4 regions of the Pseudonocardia sp. Ae717_Ps2 genome follow, and region 4 is predicted to be linked to each of the others. Evidence: riboswitches for the same ligand, from Rfam matches in the RefSeq annotation. Region 4 holds a riboswitch; each other region holds the start of a gene.
What was found. Region 4 has a riboswitch for S-adenosylmethionine ahead of Ae717Ps2_RS36190 (GNAT family N-acetyltransferase). Riboswitches for the same ligand answer to the same signal wherever they lie in the genome.
Positions count from the first base shown of each region.

Region 1: linked by a shared signal. The riboswitch ahead of thrC (threonine synthase) and the one ahead of Ae717Ps2_RS36190 (GNAT family N-acetyltransferase) in region 4 are both predicted to bind S-adenosylmethionine.
Region 2: linked by a shared signal. The riboswitch ahead of Ae717Ps2_RS07405 (aminotransferase class V-fold PLP-dependent enzyme) and the one ahead of Ae717Ps2_RS36190 (GNAT family N-acetyltransferase) in region 4 are both predicted to bind S-adenosylmethionine.
Region 3: linked by a shared signal. The riboswitch ahead of Ae717Ps2_RS10845 (isopenicillin N synthase family oxygenase) and the one ahead of Ae717Ps2_RS36190 (GNAT family N-acetyltransferase) in region 4 are both predicted to bind S-adenosylmethionine.

Region 1 covers NZ_MCIS01000001.1:1,485,157-1,488,834, forward strand. Annotated here, with positions in the region: partial or broken gene Ae717Ps2_RS40255 (ComEC/Rec2 family competence protein) at 1-74, shown strand, start outside; gene thrC (threonine synthase) at 318-1,586, opposite strand; SAM riboswitch class I at 1,593-1,746, opposite strand; gene holA (DNA polymerase III subunit delta) at 1,887-2,855, shown strand; gene rpsT (30S ribosomal protein S20) at 2,969-3,232, opposite strand; gene cynS (cyanase) at 3,403-3,678, opposite strand, start outside.
Region 2 covers NZ_MCIS01000001.1:1,527,554-1,531,231, forward strand. Annotated here, with positions in the region: gene Ae717Ps2_RS07390 (hypothetical protein) at 1-81, shown strand, start outside; gene Ae717Ps2_RS07395 (DUF2795 domain-containing protein) at 120-497, opposite strand; gene Ae717Ps2_RS38130 (hypothetical protein) at 569-724, opposite strand; gene Ae717Ps2_RS07400 (hypothetical protein) at 721-1,236, opposite strand; SAM riboswitch class IV at 1,310-1,424, shown strand; gene Ae717Ps2_RS07405 (aminotransferase class V-fold PLP-dependent enzyme) at 1,468-2,826, shown strand; gene Ae717Ps2_RS07410 (Fur family transcriptional regulator) at 2,836-3,288, opposite strand; gene Ae717Ps2_RS07415 (helix-turn-helix transcriptional regulator) at 3,285-3,662, opposite strand.
Region 3 covers NZ_MCIS01000001.1:2,285,858-2,289,535, reverse strand. Annotated here, with positions in the region: gene Ae717Ps2_RS10850 (O-acetylhomoserine aminocarboxypropyltransferase/cysteine synthase family protein) at 1-161, opposite strand, end outside; gene Ae717Ps2_RS10845 (isopenicillin N synthase family oxygenase) at 158-1,171, opposite strand; SAM riboswitch class I at 1,432-1,524, opposite strand; gene Ae717Ps2_RS40310 (putative leader peptide) at 1,979-2,050, shown strand; gene Ae717Ps2_RS10840 (peroxidase-related enzyme) at 2,239-2,820, shown strand; gene Ae717Ps2_RS10835 (peroxidase-related enzyme) at 2,857-3,471, shown strand; gene Ae717Ps2_RS10830 (LysR family transcriptional regulator) at 3,586-3,678, opposite strand, start outside.
Region 4 covers NZ_MCIS01000001.1:3,858,277-3,861,954, reverse strand. Annotated here, with positions in the region: gene Ae717Ps2_RS17630 (ABC transporter ATP-binding protein) at 1-817, shown strand, start outside; SAM riboswitch class I at 975-1,067, shown strand; gene Ae717Ps2_RS36190 (GNAT family N-acetyltransferase) at 1,289-1,810, shown strand; gene Ae717Ps2_RS17620 (amino acid ABC transporter permease) at 1,807-2,766, shown strand; gene Ae717Ps2_RS17615 (amino acid ABC transporter ATP-binding protein) at 2,763-3,542, shown strand; gene Ae717Ps2_RS17610 (ABC transporter substrate-binding protein) at 3,578-3,678, shown strand, end outside.

The sequences.
Region 1 (3,678 bases), 2.4 Mb from region 4:
TGGCGGCCCAGGACGACCTGCTCCACTCCGGGGTCGACCTGCGGGCCGAGGTCCTGAAGATGCCCCACCACGGGTCCCGCAAGGTGGTCCCGGACCTGATCACCGCCGTCGCGCCGCGTGCGGCGGTGATCAGCGTCGGCAACGGCAACAGCTACCGGCACCCCAACCCGGAGCTGGTGGACCGGCTGGCCGGGGCGGGCGTCGTCGTCGCACGCACCGACCGGTCCGGTGACCTGGCCCTGACCGGCGACGACCCGGCCGGGCTGACGGTGGTCGCGCGTGGCGACCCCCGTCCGGCTCCCGGCCGGCGGGGCCGGTCAGCCCCGGTTCGCCAGCGCCTCGCGGACCGCGGAGGACGTCGACGGCACGGTCGCCGTCGGGCCGACCTCGCCGGAGACGGCGTCGAGGGTCTTGAGCCCGTCACCGGTGATCATCAGGACGGTCTCGGCGTCGGGGTCGAGCGCCCCGGCCTCGAGCAGCTTCTTGGTGGTCGCGATGGTGACCCCGCCCGCGGTCTCGGCGAACACGCCCTCGGTGCGGGCCAGGAGCCGGATGCCGGCGACGACCTCCTCGTCGGACACGTGCCCGACCGAGCCGCCGGTGCGGCGCACCGAGTCGAGGACGTACGGACCGTCGGCCGGGTTGCCGATCGCCAGCGAGCGCGCGATGGTGTCCGGCTTCTGCGGCTGGATCACGTCGTGACCGGCCTCGAAGGCCCGCGCGACCGGCGAGCAGCCGGTGGCCTGGGCACCGAACACGGTGTACGGGGTGGGCTCGACCAGACCCAGGGTGCCGAGCTCGGTGAACCCCTTGTCGATCTTGGTGAGCTGGGAGCCGGATGCGACCGGGACGACCACCTGCTGCGGGAGCCGCCAGCCGAGCTGCTCGGCGACCTCGTAGCCCAGGGTCTTCGAGCCCTCGGCGTAGTACGGGCGGACGTTGACGTTCACGAACGCCCAGTCCTCGTGCTCGGCGGCCAGCTCGGTGGCGAGCCGGTTGACGTCGTCGTAGTTGCCGTCGACGGCGAGCAGGGTGCCGCCGTAGACCGCGGTGGTGACGATCTTCGCCTGCTCCAGGGAGGACGGGACCAGCACGACCGAGTCCCAGCCGGCGCGGGCGGCCGCGGCGGCCACGGCGTTGGCGAGGTTGCCCGTGGAGGGGCAGCACAGCACCGAGAAGCCGAGCTCACGGGCGGCGGCGAGCGCGACGGCGACGACGCGGTCCTTGAACGAGTGCGTCGGGTTGCCCGTGTCGTCCTTGATCCAGATCTTGCGGACGCCGAGCGCGCGGGCCAGGTTGTCGGCCTCGATCAGCCGGGTCAGGCCGGGCTCGGTGTTCGCGTGCTGCTCGACGGTCGAGGGGACCGGCAGCAGGTCCTTGTAGCGCCAGATCGACTTCGGGCCGGCCTCGATGGAGGCGCGGGTGACCGTCGGGAAGTCGTAGGCCACCTCGAGGGGGCCGAAACAGCGCGGACACGCGAACTCCGCGGCGAGCGGGGTCTCGTGGCGGCACTCGCGGCACGCGAGAGCGCGCGCGGAGCCCAGGTCGTAGGCAGAGGTGGTTTCGGGCGCAGCAGTGAGAGTCACGAGATCTCCTCATCTGTCCCGCCGGAGGTGGCGGGCCGGAATTGGCACCGTGTTCGTCGACGTCCTCGCCGCGCGGAAGGCGCAGGTCTGGGCGGATCGTCGTGCGACGCCGGTTGCCGGGGCTTCAACGGGCCGTTCCCTCTGCCCCTCTGGATGAGCCATATGCGGTTGTGGTGCTCCGGACGCCGAGCGCCGGAATCGACGACGACGGTACGCGAACGGGGCACCGCACCGCCAGACGAGGTCGTCGTGCCGGGACGCGGCTCACCCGTTGTCGGGGGTGTGGGCCACCATGGGGGTGTGAGCAGCACGAGCGAACCGGGCCCGCTGCAGCTGGTCGTCGGGGACGAGGAGTTCCTGGCCGAGCGGGCGGTGTCCGACCTGGTCCGGCGCGCCCGGCAGCGCGATCCGGAGACCGAGCTGCGCCGCTTCCGCACCTCCGAGGTGGCACCCGGCGAGCTCGCCGGGCACCTCAGCCCCTCGCTCTTCGCGGAGGGCAGGGTGATCGTGCTCACTCATGGCCAGGATGCGAACAAGGACATGACCGCCGCCCTCGCCGACTACGTGAAGGACCCGGCCGACGGGATCGTGCTGGTGGTCCAGCACGCCGGGGGGGCGAAGGGCAAGGCGGTCCTGGACCTGATGCGCAAGGCCGGGGCGCACACCGTCACCTGCAACCGCATCACCCGCGCCGACGAGCGGTCGGACTTCGTGCGCGACGAGGTGCGTCGCCACGGCGGCACCATCACTCCCGGTGCGCTCGCGGTACTGGTCGAGGCGGTCGGGTCGGACCTGCGGGAGCTGGCGGCTGCGGCCGGGCAGCTCGTCGCGGACACCGGCGGCGCCGTGGACGAGGCCGGGGTGCGGCGCTACCACCGCGGCCGGGCCGAGTCCTCCGGCTTCGCGGTGGCCGACGCGGCGGTCGCGGGGGACCGGCGGGCGGCGATGGAGGCGCTGCGGTGGGCGCTGGTGCTCGGTGTCCCGCACGTCCTGATCGCCGACGCGCTCGCGGACTCGGTGCGCACCCTGGCCAAGGTCGGCTCGGCCGGGCGGGGCGACCCGAACCGGCTGGCCGGTGAGCTGGGCATGCCTCCGTGGAAGATCCGTAAGGCCCAACAGACGGTCCGGCAGTGGCGTCCGGAGCAGCTCGCCGTCGCCATCGCGGCGACCGCCCGGGTGAACGCCGACGTCAAGGGCGTCGCCGCGGACGCGGGGTACGCGTTGGAGCGGGCCGTGCTGGCGGTCGTGTCCGCCCGCACCCCGCGCTGAGCCCCGCGCCCGCAGCACGCGCACGGGCTCCGGCCCGGGGGCACGACAGGTCCGGAAACACGACGACGGCGCCACCCCGATGGGGCGGCGCCGTCGTGGGGAACCGGGGTGGCTCAGGCCTGGACGTCGTTGAGACGCTTGGCCAGGGCCGACTTGCGGTTCGCTGCCTGGTTCTTGTGGATGACGCCCTTGCCGGCCGCCTTGTCGAGGGCCTTGGCCGCCTTGCGCTGCAGCTCCACGACGTTGTCGGCGCCGGAGTCGGCGGCCTCGCGGAAGTGGCGGATCGCGGTCTTGACCGACGACTTCACCGACTTGTTGCGCTGCCGGCGCTTCTCGTTGGTCTTGACACGCTTGATCTGCGACTTGATGTTGGCCACGTCTGCCTCTGGTCTTCCTGCCTGCTGGTCGGCTGGTCTTGTGTACGTCCGGGTCCGCTCCGGCGGCACCGAACAGCATCACTGGAGAGAGGGTCCAGGCCGTTTCGGGCGAGCACGCCGAGCGCTCGACGCACAAGGTTACCAGCGGCGTCCTCGCCCCCTGTTCCGGGTCACCAGACGCGGTAGGGCAGGAACTTCCCGTTCAGCGTGATCACGGCCCGGTCGGCCTTCGGGTCGGCGACGCGCTGCAGGTCCAGCTCGAAGTCGATCGCGGACACGATGCCGTCGCCGAACTCCTCGCGGACCAGCTCGGAGATCGTCGTGCCGTACACCTGCACCATCTCCGAGAGGCGGTAGACCAGCGGGTCGGTGAGGTCCACCGCGGCCGCGCCGCGCTCCGGCGGGAGGGTGAGGGCGTCGACGACGTCGTCGTCCAGGTCCAGCAG
Region 2 (3,678 bases), 2.3 Mb from region 4:
GGCGAGGGTCCGATGGGGACGCTGCTCATGCTCGTCGTGTCCTCCGCGTCGAGCATGCGGGCCGAGCTCGTCGGCGGCTGACCGGCCGGCCAGGGCGGTGCCCGCCCCGGCCGCGCGGGTCACTTCTTGCGGTTGGTGCCGAGCTCCTCGGCGATCGGGTTGACCGGGTCCACGTCCTTCGTGGACTCCGACAGCCCGGGACGGGTGTGCTCGGTGCGCCGCTGCGCGCGCAGCTGCTCGGTCTCCTCGGCCGACTCGTCCGCGGTGTCGCCCGAGGTCTGGCGCGCCGGGTCGTCGTCGGCCAGGTCCACGGCGGCCACCACGGCGGCGATCGAGGCGTAGTGCTCCTCGGCCGGCACCGCCCGCAGGGCCTCGACCGTCGCGGCGTCGGCCTCGTTGCGCTCGGCGGTCCACGCCAGGTCGTCCTTGCCGGCGGGGAACTCCAGGCCGTGCAGGGCGGTGCGGACGGCGTCGGACGTCGTCGTGCGAGTGGTCATGAGGTCACCTCTCGTCGGGATGTGTCCCGACCGGGTAGCCGCTGTGCGCCGGATGATGCATCCGGCGGGGATCAGTTCCCCGGGCCGTCCGCGGTGCCGTCCCGGGTCACCGCGTCCTCCGGGGCCGCCTCGCCGCTGCCGTCGAGGTGCACCAGCGGCAGCCCCGCCAGCTGGCCCGCGGTCATCCCGTGCGCGACGCCGAGGACGTCGTTCTGGGACTTCTTCATCCGGGCGTCCACCAGGCCGGACAGGCTGTAGGCGACCCGGCCGAGCAGCCGGACCGTCGTCTCGTCGACGAGCGGGCGCGGGGTGGAGACGACGGGACGCCCCGGGGCGTCCCGTCGTTGGACTGGGCCACGCCGATCGAGTACGACTCGCGCGGGTTCACGTGCCGGGAGGCGTAGTGGTCGCGGAGCTTGAACACCATGTCGTGGAACCCGCTGACGTCCCCGTCGAGCTCCAGCGACGTCAGGTCGTCGGTGGTCAGCGTCTTCGTCCGGCCGGAGAAGCACCGCACGTAGCCGATCAGGGCGCCGGTCCACAGGGCCTCGACCAGCGCTGGGTCGGCGTCCACCCGCACCGGCCCGGACTCGGGTCCGCCCAGGGCGGTGACCAGGTGCTCGCAGCAGCGCAGCACGTACTGCAGGTCCTCGAAGACGGCGGCGAGCTGGGCCAGCTCGCCGGACTCCGGGACGTCGATCCGCCGGACCGTGGTGGGCGCGGGGTGCGTGTCCGTCATCGGTCAGACGCTATCCGGGGTGGCGATGCTCACGTGTCTCCATCTGAGACGGTCTGCTAGTTTCGTCGCCGAAGGTCACGAGTGCCAGCGCGAAGCCCCGGCTCGCTGGACGGCAACCCTCCTCCGCGGTGGGGTGCCCCGGGTGATGACCGGGCCGACGCGACACCCGCAGTCGGCAAGCGCGGATCCGTGCGCCACGCCGGGTCCCCGAGATCGGCCGGAGGCCCGATCATGACCCTCGCCCTGCCACGTCCCGTCCAGCACGCCCTGCCCCGCGTCGTCGGTGCGGACCTCACGGTCCCGCTCGTCGACGGCCGGTGGGCCCGCTACTGCGACCTCGACTCCGCCGCGTCCGCGCCGGCGCTGGAGCCGGTCGCCGCGCACGTCGCCGAGGTGCTGCCGTACCACGGCAGCGTGCACCGCGGCGCCGGCTGGACCTCGAAGGTCTGCACCGCGCTCGTGGAGAACGCCCGCGCCGACGTCGCCCGGTTCGTCCGGGCCCGCGCCGACGACGTCGTGGTGTTCACCCGCAACACCACCGATGCGCTCGGCCTGCTCGCCCGCGCCGTCCCCGGCCCGGTGGTGACGCTGGACCTGGAGCACCATGCGACGCTGCTGGCCTGGCGCGACCGCGAGCACCGCGTCGTGCCCGCCGCCGCCACCCTTGCCTCGACGCTCGATGCGTTGCGGGCCGAGCTCGCCGCCCGTCCCGACGCCGCGCTGGTCGCGGTCACCGGGGCGTCCAACGTGACCGGCGAGCTCCTCCCGGTCGCCGAGATCGCGCGGATCGCGCACGCCGCGGGTGCCCGGCTGTGCGTCGACGCCGCCCAGCTCGCCCCGCACCGGCGCGTCGACCTGGCCGGGTGGGACGCGGACTACGTCGCGCTGTCCGGGCACAAGCTCTGCGCGCCCTACGGCGCCGGGGTCCTCGTCGGCCGCCGGGACTGGCTCGACGCCGCCGAACCGCACGTCGCGGGCGGGGGAGCGGTCCGATCCGTGTCCGTCGCCGACGGCCCGGGCGGCGGCACGGTCACGGAGTGGCTGCCGTCGCCGCAGCGGCACGAGGGCGGCACCCCGAACGTCCTCGGTACCGCCGCACTCGGCGCGGCCTGCCGGACCCTGGACCCGCTGATCGACGACATCGTGCCTGCCCACGAGCGCGAGCTCGCCGACCGTCTGCACGCCGGCCTGGCGACGGTCCCCGGCCTGCGGGCCCTGTCCTGCTTCGACGACGCGGGCGACCGCACCGCGACCGTCTCGTTCACCCTGGGCGAGCTGCCCGCCGGGCTGGTCGCGGCGGCGCTGTCGGCCGAGTACGGCATCGGGGTCCGCGACGGCCGGTTCTGCGCCCACCCGCTGCTGGCGCGGCTCACCGGCGGCCGCGACGCCGTGCGCGCGTCGCTGGGCCTGCGCACCGGCTCCTCCGACGTCGACCGGCTGGTCGACGCGCTGACCGATCTGGCACGGCGCGGCCCGGCCTGGACCTACGCCCTCGTCGACGGCCGGTGGGCGCCGACCCCGGACCCGCGCCCGGCGGACCCGTTCGCCCGCGACCGGGAGCTGCCCGCCGTCCCCGGCTGCGGGGACTGAGCCCGGGCCTCAGCCCGCCGAGCAGCGGCCGCAGAGGCCGAAGATCTCGAGGGTGTGCGACACCTCGGTGAAGCCGTGCTTCTGGGCGACCGACTCGGTCCAGGACTCGACCGCCGGCCCCTCGATCTCAACGGCGGCGCCGCACCGGCGACACACGAGGTGATGGTGGTGGTGCTCGGTCTCGCAGCGCCGGTAGACGGCCTCGCCGGACGCGACCCGCAGCACGTCGACCTCGCCGCCGTCGGCGAGGGTCTGCAGGGTCCGGTAGACCGTGGTCAGGCCGATGCCCTCGCCGGCGCGCCGCAGCTCCTCGTGGATCTCCTGGGCGGACCGGAAGTCGTCCAGCCGGTCCAGTAGCGCGGTGACGGCGGCCCGCTGCCGGGTGGCGCGGATGCCGCGCGGCCCGGCGGTGGACCGCTCGGTGACCGCCGCCGCGGTCGTCCGGCCGGTCGTCTCCGTCACGTGTCCTCCTCGACGTGGGCGACGGCGTCCACCACGATGTGCGCCAGGTGGTCGTCCACCAGCGAATACAGCACCTCGCGGCCCTTCCGCTCGCCCTCGACCACCCCGGCGGCCTTGAGGACCCGCAGGTGCTGGCTGATCAGGGGCTGGGTGACCCCGAGCGCGTCCACCAGGTCGTGGACGCACCGCGAGTGTTCCAGCAGCTGCAGCACGATGGCGATCCGGACCGGTGCGGCGAGTGCCCGCAGCAGGTCGCCCGCGGCGGCCAGCGTGCGCGGGTCGCGGGTCGGGCCCGGCTCGGGCGCGGGGTGGTGGTCGTCGTCCGCGCCCGGGCCGGCTCCCGGTGCGTGCGTGGTCTGGGCTGCGGCAGACATGTGGTGGACCCGTCCG
Region 3 (3,678 bases), 1.6 Mb from region 4:
TAGGCGTGGCTCTCCAGGTCCTCGAGCGCGAAGGCGGCCGCGGCGTGCGCGCTGTCGGTGAAGCGATAGGAGGTGGTCTGGTAGATCGGGACCGCCCGGGCGCCCGTGGCGGGGTCGGGGACCGCCCCCGCGTGCAGCTGCCTCGTGGCGAACGACGTCACGCGCGCCTCGCCAGCACGTCCGACCAGTACTTCTCGGCCACCCGCGGGTGCGAGCGCAGCCATCCGACGACCGCGTTCTCCCCGAACTGGGCGTGCAGCGGGTTGTCCGGGTCCTCGCTGACCCCGCGGACCTGCGCCGCCAGCTCGGCGGGCAGCTCCAGGGGCTCGACGACGGCGTCGAGCCGCGGGCCGAGGAAGAAGGGCACCGAGAAGCGGTCCACCCCGACCGGCGGGCTGACCACCCGGTGCCGGGTCGCGGTCAGGTAGCCCTGGGTGGCGATCTCCAGCATCTCGCCGATGTTGACCACGAACGCACCGGGGACCGGGGTGGCGTCGATCCAGCGCCCGTCCGGGCCCTCGACCTGCAGTCCGCCGACCGCGTCCTGCTGCAGCAGCGCGAGGTAGCCGTAGTCCTTGTGGACACCCACGCCCTGGTCCGAGTCCGGTTCCGGGCGCCCGGGGTACCGCACGATCTTGACGTGCAGGGAGGACTCCTCGTCGAACCACGCGTCGAAGTAGCCCTCGTCCTGCCCGAGCGCGGCGGCGAGCGCGCGCAGCACCTCGCGGCTGACCCGCAGCGCCTCCGCCTGCCAGGTCAGCACGGTCTCGCGCAGCTCCGGCAGCGCGGTGGGCCACTGGTTGGGCCCGATCAGCCGGACCCAGTCCGGGTCGCCCGGGCCCTGGGTCACCGGCTCCCGCTCGGGGCCGATGTCGATCTGCTCGCGCCAGTCCGCGGTGCCGCCGGTGTGCTCGGTACCGGTGCGGGTGTAACCGCGGAACTGCGGCGAGTGCACGTTCTCGATCTCCAGCCGCTGCTCGACGGGCAGCGCGAAGAAGCGCCGCGCCAGCGCGTCGATCCCGGCGGTGACCTCGTCCGGGACTCCGTGTCCGGTCACGTAGAAGAAGCCGACCTCCCGCGCCGCGGAGCGCAGCTCGGCGAGCACGGCGGCACGCTCGCCGGGGCCGGCGCGGAAGCGGGAGAGGTCGATCACGGGGAGGGTGTCGGTCATGGCGACCTCACGTGTCGTGTCCCGCCGGTCTGTCGACAGATCGGCAGGACGGGAACGAGTCAGACAGCCGGACGCACCCGCGGGGTCCGCAGCAGAACGGACCGCGCGGCGGCCGGGCGGTGCGCGACCTCGGCGACGACCAGCTCGCCGAGGACGGGCGGGTCGAGGTCGGTCCTCACCGACAGAGCGCGGTCCCCGTCCGGCAGTAGTCCACGTGCCGACGCCGGGACCAGACACCCCGGATCCACTGGCGCACGGCTCCCCCATCGCTTCCGGCGGAAGCACCTGCGCCCGTGGGGACGTGGTTGCTGCGGCGTCGTCGAGCCGGTTCTCTCGGCCGCTCTGGATGGACGACTTCACCCAACCTCCGCGCCGCACCCGATGTCAAGCCGATCCCGCCCACAGACCCGTTCGCTGAACGGCGCAGACGTCCGGACGGCAGGCCAGCCGGCCACGTGCCGACATCCCTCCCAGCCGCTCCGCGAGTGCGGTGAGTTCGCCAGCGGTGCCGCGCGGCGCCCCCGACCACGACGACCCGTCCCACCATCCCGTGTCCTCCGGGGCGTCGAGGTGCCATCCGCGCAGTCACGCTGTCACCCGCGGTGCGCCCGACAAGTTCTCGTGGCTCGTCGCCGTCCCGGCCCGCGAGGTACCCGTGATCCGAGAGCGATACCCGCTGCCGATCTTCGGGTGACTCCGACCGAACAGGAAGCCCGATCACCGGAACAGCTTCACCGAATCGAGGTGAGGCGCGCCGCACATACTCGACGGTTGCCCCAACTACTGCGCGTCGGTTAGCGTCGCGGCGTGACGATTCGACTGCCGCTGACATCGCGCGCACACGTCGATTTCTGTCGCGTCTCCTCCTCGGTCTGTTGATCTTTCCGAGCTGTTCCCGCAGAGCCTGACCGGCCTGCGGCGCGAGCCGCCTTCTCTGGCCGCTGCCTGCTGATACCCCCATCTCGGCCGACACTTCTCGTGACGGTCGCTCACTGCGCATGCCCACACCTCTTCAGTGTCGGTGATGTGCCGATGAATGCCGCCCACTCTCCGTGGAAAGGATTTCCATGAGCACCGAAGCGCTCGATCAGCACACGATTTCACGTCTGCGGGTTCCCGAGATCGAGAGTTTGCCCGCGAAACTGCGCGGGCAGATCGAGTCCCTGACCGCGACGCTCGGCTACACCCCGAACTGGGTCCGTGCGTTTGCTCTGGGCGGGGATCACACCGCCCGATTCAACGACTATCTGCTTGCCCTGCTCGACCCGAACCAGGGTCTGCTTCCCTACGTCGACCGCGAGATCCTCGCGACCGTCACCTCGGCGGAGAACGGCTGCAGCTACTGCCGCCTCAACCACGCGGGCAGCCTCGGGGATGCGCTCGGCGACCGCAGGCTGGGCACCCGGGTGGCGATCGACTACCGCGAGGTTCGCGAGCTCTCCCCGCGGCACCGTGTGCTCGCCGAGTTCGCGAGCAAGCTCGCGCTGCGTCCGACCGAGGTGGAGGACGCGGACATCGCCGGCCTCCGTGAGCTGGGCCTCGACGACGAGCAGATCTTCGAGGCGGTGCAGGTCGTGTCCGTGTTCGCCGCGGCGAACCGCTTCAGCATCTTCCTGCAGGTCACGCCGGACGACCAGTTCTTCGCCTGAGCCGAGCCACCCCACCCCTCGAGAGGCCGCCACATCATGACCACGCACGAGACCCTGCCCGAGACCCGCATCTCCCGTCTCAAGGTCCCCGCCCCGGAGGACCTGCCCCCGACCATCGCCGAGTTCTTCGAGCGGACCGAGGCCCTGGAGGGGTACGTCCCCAACTGGCTCAAGGCCTTCGCTCTCGGCGGGCCCGGCTTCACCCGACTCAACGCCTACCTCTTCCCCCTGCTGCTCGGCTCACCGGACAGCCCGAGCACGTTGACGCTGCGTGAGCGGGAGATCGTCGCCACCGTGGTCTCGGTGGCCAACCGGTGCAGCTACTGCCACGCGCTGCACGTGGACGGCCTGGGCAAGGTCCTCGGTGACCACCGGCTCGCCCACCGTGTCGCGTTGGACCACCGCGAGGTCACGGAGCTGACCGACCGCGAACGTCTGCTCTCCGATCTCGCGATCACGTTGACCCACACTCCGGGTGAGGTGTCCGACGCCCGGATCGAGGAGCTGCGGGCCGTCGGGCTGTCCGACGAGGACATCTACGAGGCGGTCCAGATCATCTCGATCATCAACGCCACCAATCGCATCAGCATCGCCCTCGGTGTGCTCCCGGACGCCGAGCTGTTCGCGGCGCCCACCGGCCCGGCGCAGTGAGCCCGGCATCCGCGACGGTCGATCGGGTGCAGGACGACGGCGTGGCCGAGACCGCGGTGAGTGCTGCGGTCCACCCGTCGGCCCGCGGGACGGCGGGCGAGCGCTCCGCGCGGCCTACACCGAGGACCGCACGCTCGTGCTGCCAGACGTGCCGTCGTGAGCCGATGCGCGGGCGTGCCGCAGCAGGATCTCGCCGAACGCCGCCAC
Region 4 (3,678 bases):
CACCGACACTGATACGGACCCCGACACCGGGGCCGCGGCGGGGGAGGGAGTGCCGGCGATCGCCGCGTCCGGGCTCGGGCACTCCTACCCGGGCCGCCGGGACCGGGTCCACGCGCTCGGACCGCTCGACCTGACCGTCGAGCGCGGCGAGTTCCTGGTGCTGGTCGGGGCCTCGGGCTGCGGCAAGTCGACTCTGCTCCGGCTGGTCGCCGGGTTCGAGCGGCCCACCGACGGGACGCTGACCGTCGCCGGCCGGGCACCCGAGCCGGGTGTCGGCGCCGGCGTGGTGTTCCAGCAGCCGCGGCTGTTCCCGTGGCGCAGCGTCGGCGGCAACGTCGACCTCGCCCTGAAGTACGCGGGGGTGAACCTGTCCGACCGTCCCGTGGCCCGCGAGGGGCTGCTGGAGCGGGTCGGGCTCACCGGTGTCGCGGACCGGCGGATCTGGGAGATCTCCGGCGGCCAGCAGCAGCGGGTCGCGATCGCCAGGGCGCTGGCCGCCGACCGGGACCTGCTGCTGCTCGACGAGCCCTTCGGCGCGCTCGACGCGCTCACCCGCGAACGCCTGCAGGACGACGTGCGCCGGGTCAGCCACGAGACCGGCCGGACCAGCGTGTTCGTCACCCACTCCGCCGACGAGGCGGTGTTCCTCGGCTCCCGGGTCGTGGTGCTCACCGCCCGCCCCGGACGGATCGCGCTGGACCTGCGGATCGACCTGCCGCGCTCCGGTGTGGACGCCGAGGCGCTGCGCGGCTCGCCGGAGTTCGCCGAGCTGCGGGCCCGGGTCGGGGCGGCGGTGAAGGAGGCCGCCGCGACCTGAGCACCCCGCTCCGCGGCGCGGGTGGGTCGTCCGGCGATCCGCCCGCGCCGACGGGGTGCGCCACTGCGCCCGGGCACCGTGCCGTCCCACTGTGATGCCACGACCGATCTCCCGGTCCGCGCTTGACACCGGATCGGTGCGTCGGCTGCAGTGGTGAGGTCCATCCAGAGCGGTCGAGAGTCCCGGCTCGTCGACGCCGCAGCAACCCGCCCCGTTCCGGGCAGGGTGCTACCGCCGGGTCCGATGGGAGACCCCGATGCCCCACCGCCCCGCGAGGCACCGGCCCGACGCCGGGCAGCGGGCCCGGATCCGGCTGCGCTGGGTCCGTCGCCGGCACGTCGACCTGTGCCGCACCGGCGCCGCGCTCTGTCGCTGACCTCTCCACCCGTGCCCCGCACCGGACCGCCCGCCACCGCGGCCGGCCGGTCCCCGCCTGCCCGAGGGCAGCGCTCGCACCGAGAGGTCCCCACCGTGACCGCGCTCCACCCCGCCCCGCCCACCACCTCCGCCCGCCCGGAGGTCCGCTGGGTCGCCTACACCGACCCGCTCGTCCGCCCGATGCTGGTCGAGCTCGACCAGGAGTACGGCGTCCGCTACGGCCACACCCTCGGCGACCTCGACGCCGAGACCCTCCGCGAGGCGAGCCGGTTCGCCCCACCGTCCGGCGGGGTGGTCCTGCTGCTCGACGGCGGTACCCCCGTCGCGGGGGGCGCCTTCCGCCGGTGGGACTCCGACACCGCCGAGCTCAAGCGGATCTGGACCGGCTCGGCGTACCGCCGCCGCGGCCTGGCCCGCCGGGTGCTCACCGAGCTGGAGGACACGATCGCCGCCCGCGGCTACCGGCGCATCTACCTGACGACCGGTCCGCGCCAGCCCGAGGCCCGCCACCTCTACCTCGCCGCGGGCTACACGCCGCTCTACGACCGGACCCTGCACCCGGAGACGGTCGGGCCGCACCCGTTCGAGAAGTACCTGACCGGGGGCTTCGCGTGAGCAGCCGCACCGAGGCCCGGGCCGCCCCGGGCGCCGTCCCGCCCACCGGGGACGACGACGCCGGCCTGCGGGTCGTCCCGGCCCGGCACCCGTGGCGGTGGGCGGGGACCGCGGTGGTGGCGGTCCTGGCCGCGATGGCGGTCAACGCGCTGGTCACCAACCCGGCCTGGGACTGGCCGACCGTCGGCCGCTATCTGTTCGCCCCGTCCATCGTGAACGCGGTGCTGCTGACGCTGCAGCTCACGGTGCTCGGCATCGTCGTCGGGTTCGTGCTCGGCACGGTGCTCGCGGTGATGCGGCTCTCGCCCAACCCGCTGCTGCGCTCGGTCAGCTGGACCTACATCTGGATCTTCCGGTCCGTGCCGCTGATCCTGCAGCTGCTGTTCTGGTACAACCTCGCCCTGCTCTACGACCGGCTCTCGATCGGCATCCCGTTCGGTCCGTCGTTCGTCGAGTTCGGCACGATGGAGCTGGTCAGCCCGGTCACCGCCGCGGTGCTGGGGCTCGGCCTGCACCAGGCCGCCTACGCCGCCGAGGTCGTGCGCTCGGGGTTCCTGGGCGTCGACGCCGGCCAGCTGGAGGCCGCCACCGCGCTCGGCATCCCGGCCTGGCGCCGGTTCCGGCGGATCCAGCTGCCGCAGGCGATGCGGATCATCGTCCCGACCGCGGCGAACGAGCTGATCGGCCTGGTCAAGGGCACCTCGGTGGTCTACATCATGGCGCTGTCCGAGCTCTTCTACCAGGTGCAGGTCATCTACACCCGGACCGGACGGGTCATCCCGATGCTGCTGGTCGCCGCCGTCTGGTACCTGGTGCTGACCAGTGCGCTGTCGGTCGGCCAGTTCTACGTCGAGCGGTACTACGCCCGCGGCGCGCAGCGCACGCTGCCACCGACCCCGTTGCAACGCGCGCGGGCCGCGGTGTCCGGACGGCGCCGGCGGGGGGCCACGGCATGACCGCCGCCGGCACTGCCCCGATGGTGGAGCTGCGCGGGGTGCACAAGAGCTTCGGTCCGCTGCCGGTGCTGCGCGGGGTCGACCTGACCGTCGCCCCCGGCGAGGTCACCGTCGTCATCGGGCCGTCCGGGTCGGGCAAGTCCACCCTGCTGCGCACCATCAACCACCTGGAGAAGGTCGACCGCGGCACGGTCCGGGTCGGCGGCGAGCTGATCGGCTACCGGCGGGTCGGCGACCGGTTGCACGAACTGCCGGAGCGGCGCATCCTGCGCCGGCGCAGCCGGATCGGCTTCGTGTTCCAGAGCTTCAACCTGTTCGCCCACCTGACGGTGCTGGAGAACGTCGTCGAGGCGCCGCTGTCGGCGCAACGCCGCGACCGTGCCACCGTCCACGCCGAGGCCCGTGAGCTGCTCGCCCGGGTCGGGCTCGCCGACAAGGCCGACGAGTACCCGCGGCGGCTCTCGGGCGGTCAGCAGCAGCGCGTCGCGATCGCCCGCGCGCTCGCCCTGCACCCGCAGCTGCTGCTGTTCGACGAACCGACCTCCGCGCTCGACCCGGAGCTCGTCGGCGAGGTCCTCGAGGTCATCTCCGATCTCGCCCGGGACGGCACGACGATGGTCGTGGTCACCCACGAGATCGGCTTCGCCCGCGAGGTCGCCGACACCGTCGTGTTCCTCGACGAGGGCCGCGTCGTCGAGTCCGGCCCGCCCGCCGCGGTGCTCGACACCCCGCGTGAACCCCGTACCCGCGCCTTCCTCGGCGCGGTCCTGCGCTGACCCCGGTCTGCGCCGACCTCCCCACAGGAGTATCGATGTCCCGGATCCCCCGGCCGCTGCGCCACCTGCGCCTCGCGGCCGTCGCCCTCGTCCTGCCCCTGGTCGCCGCCGTCGGCTGCGCCGGCGCCGATCCCGA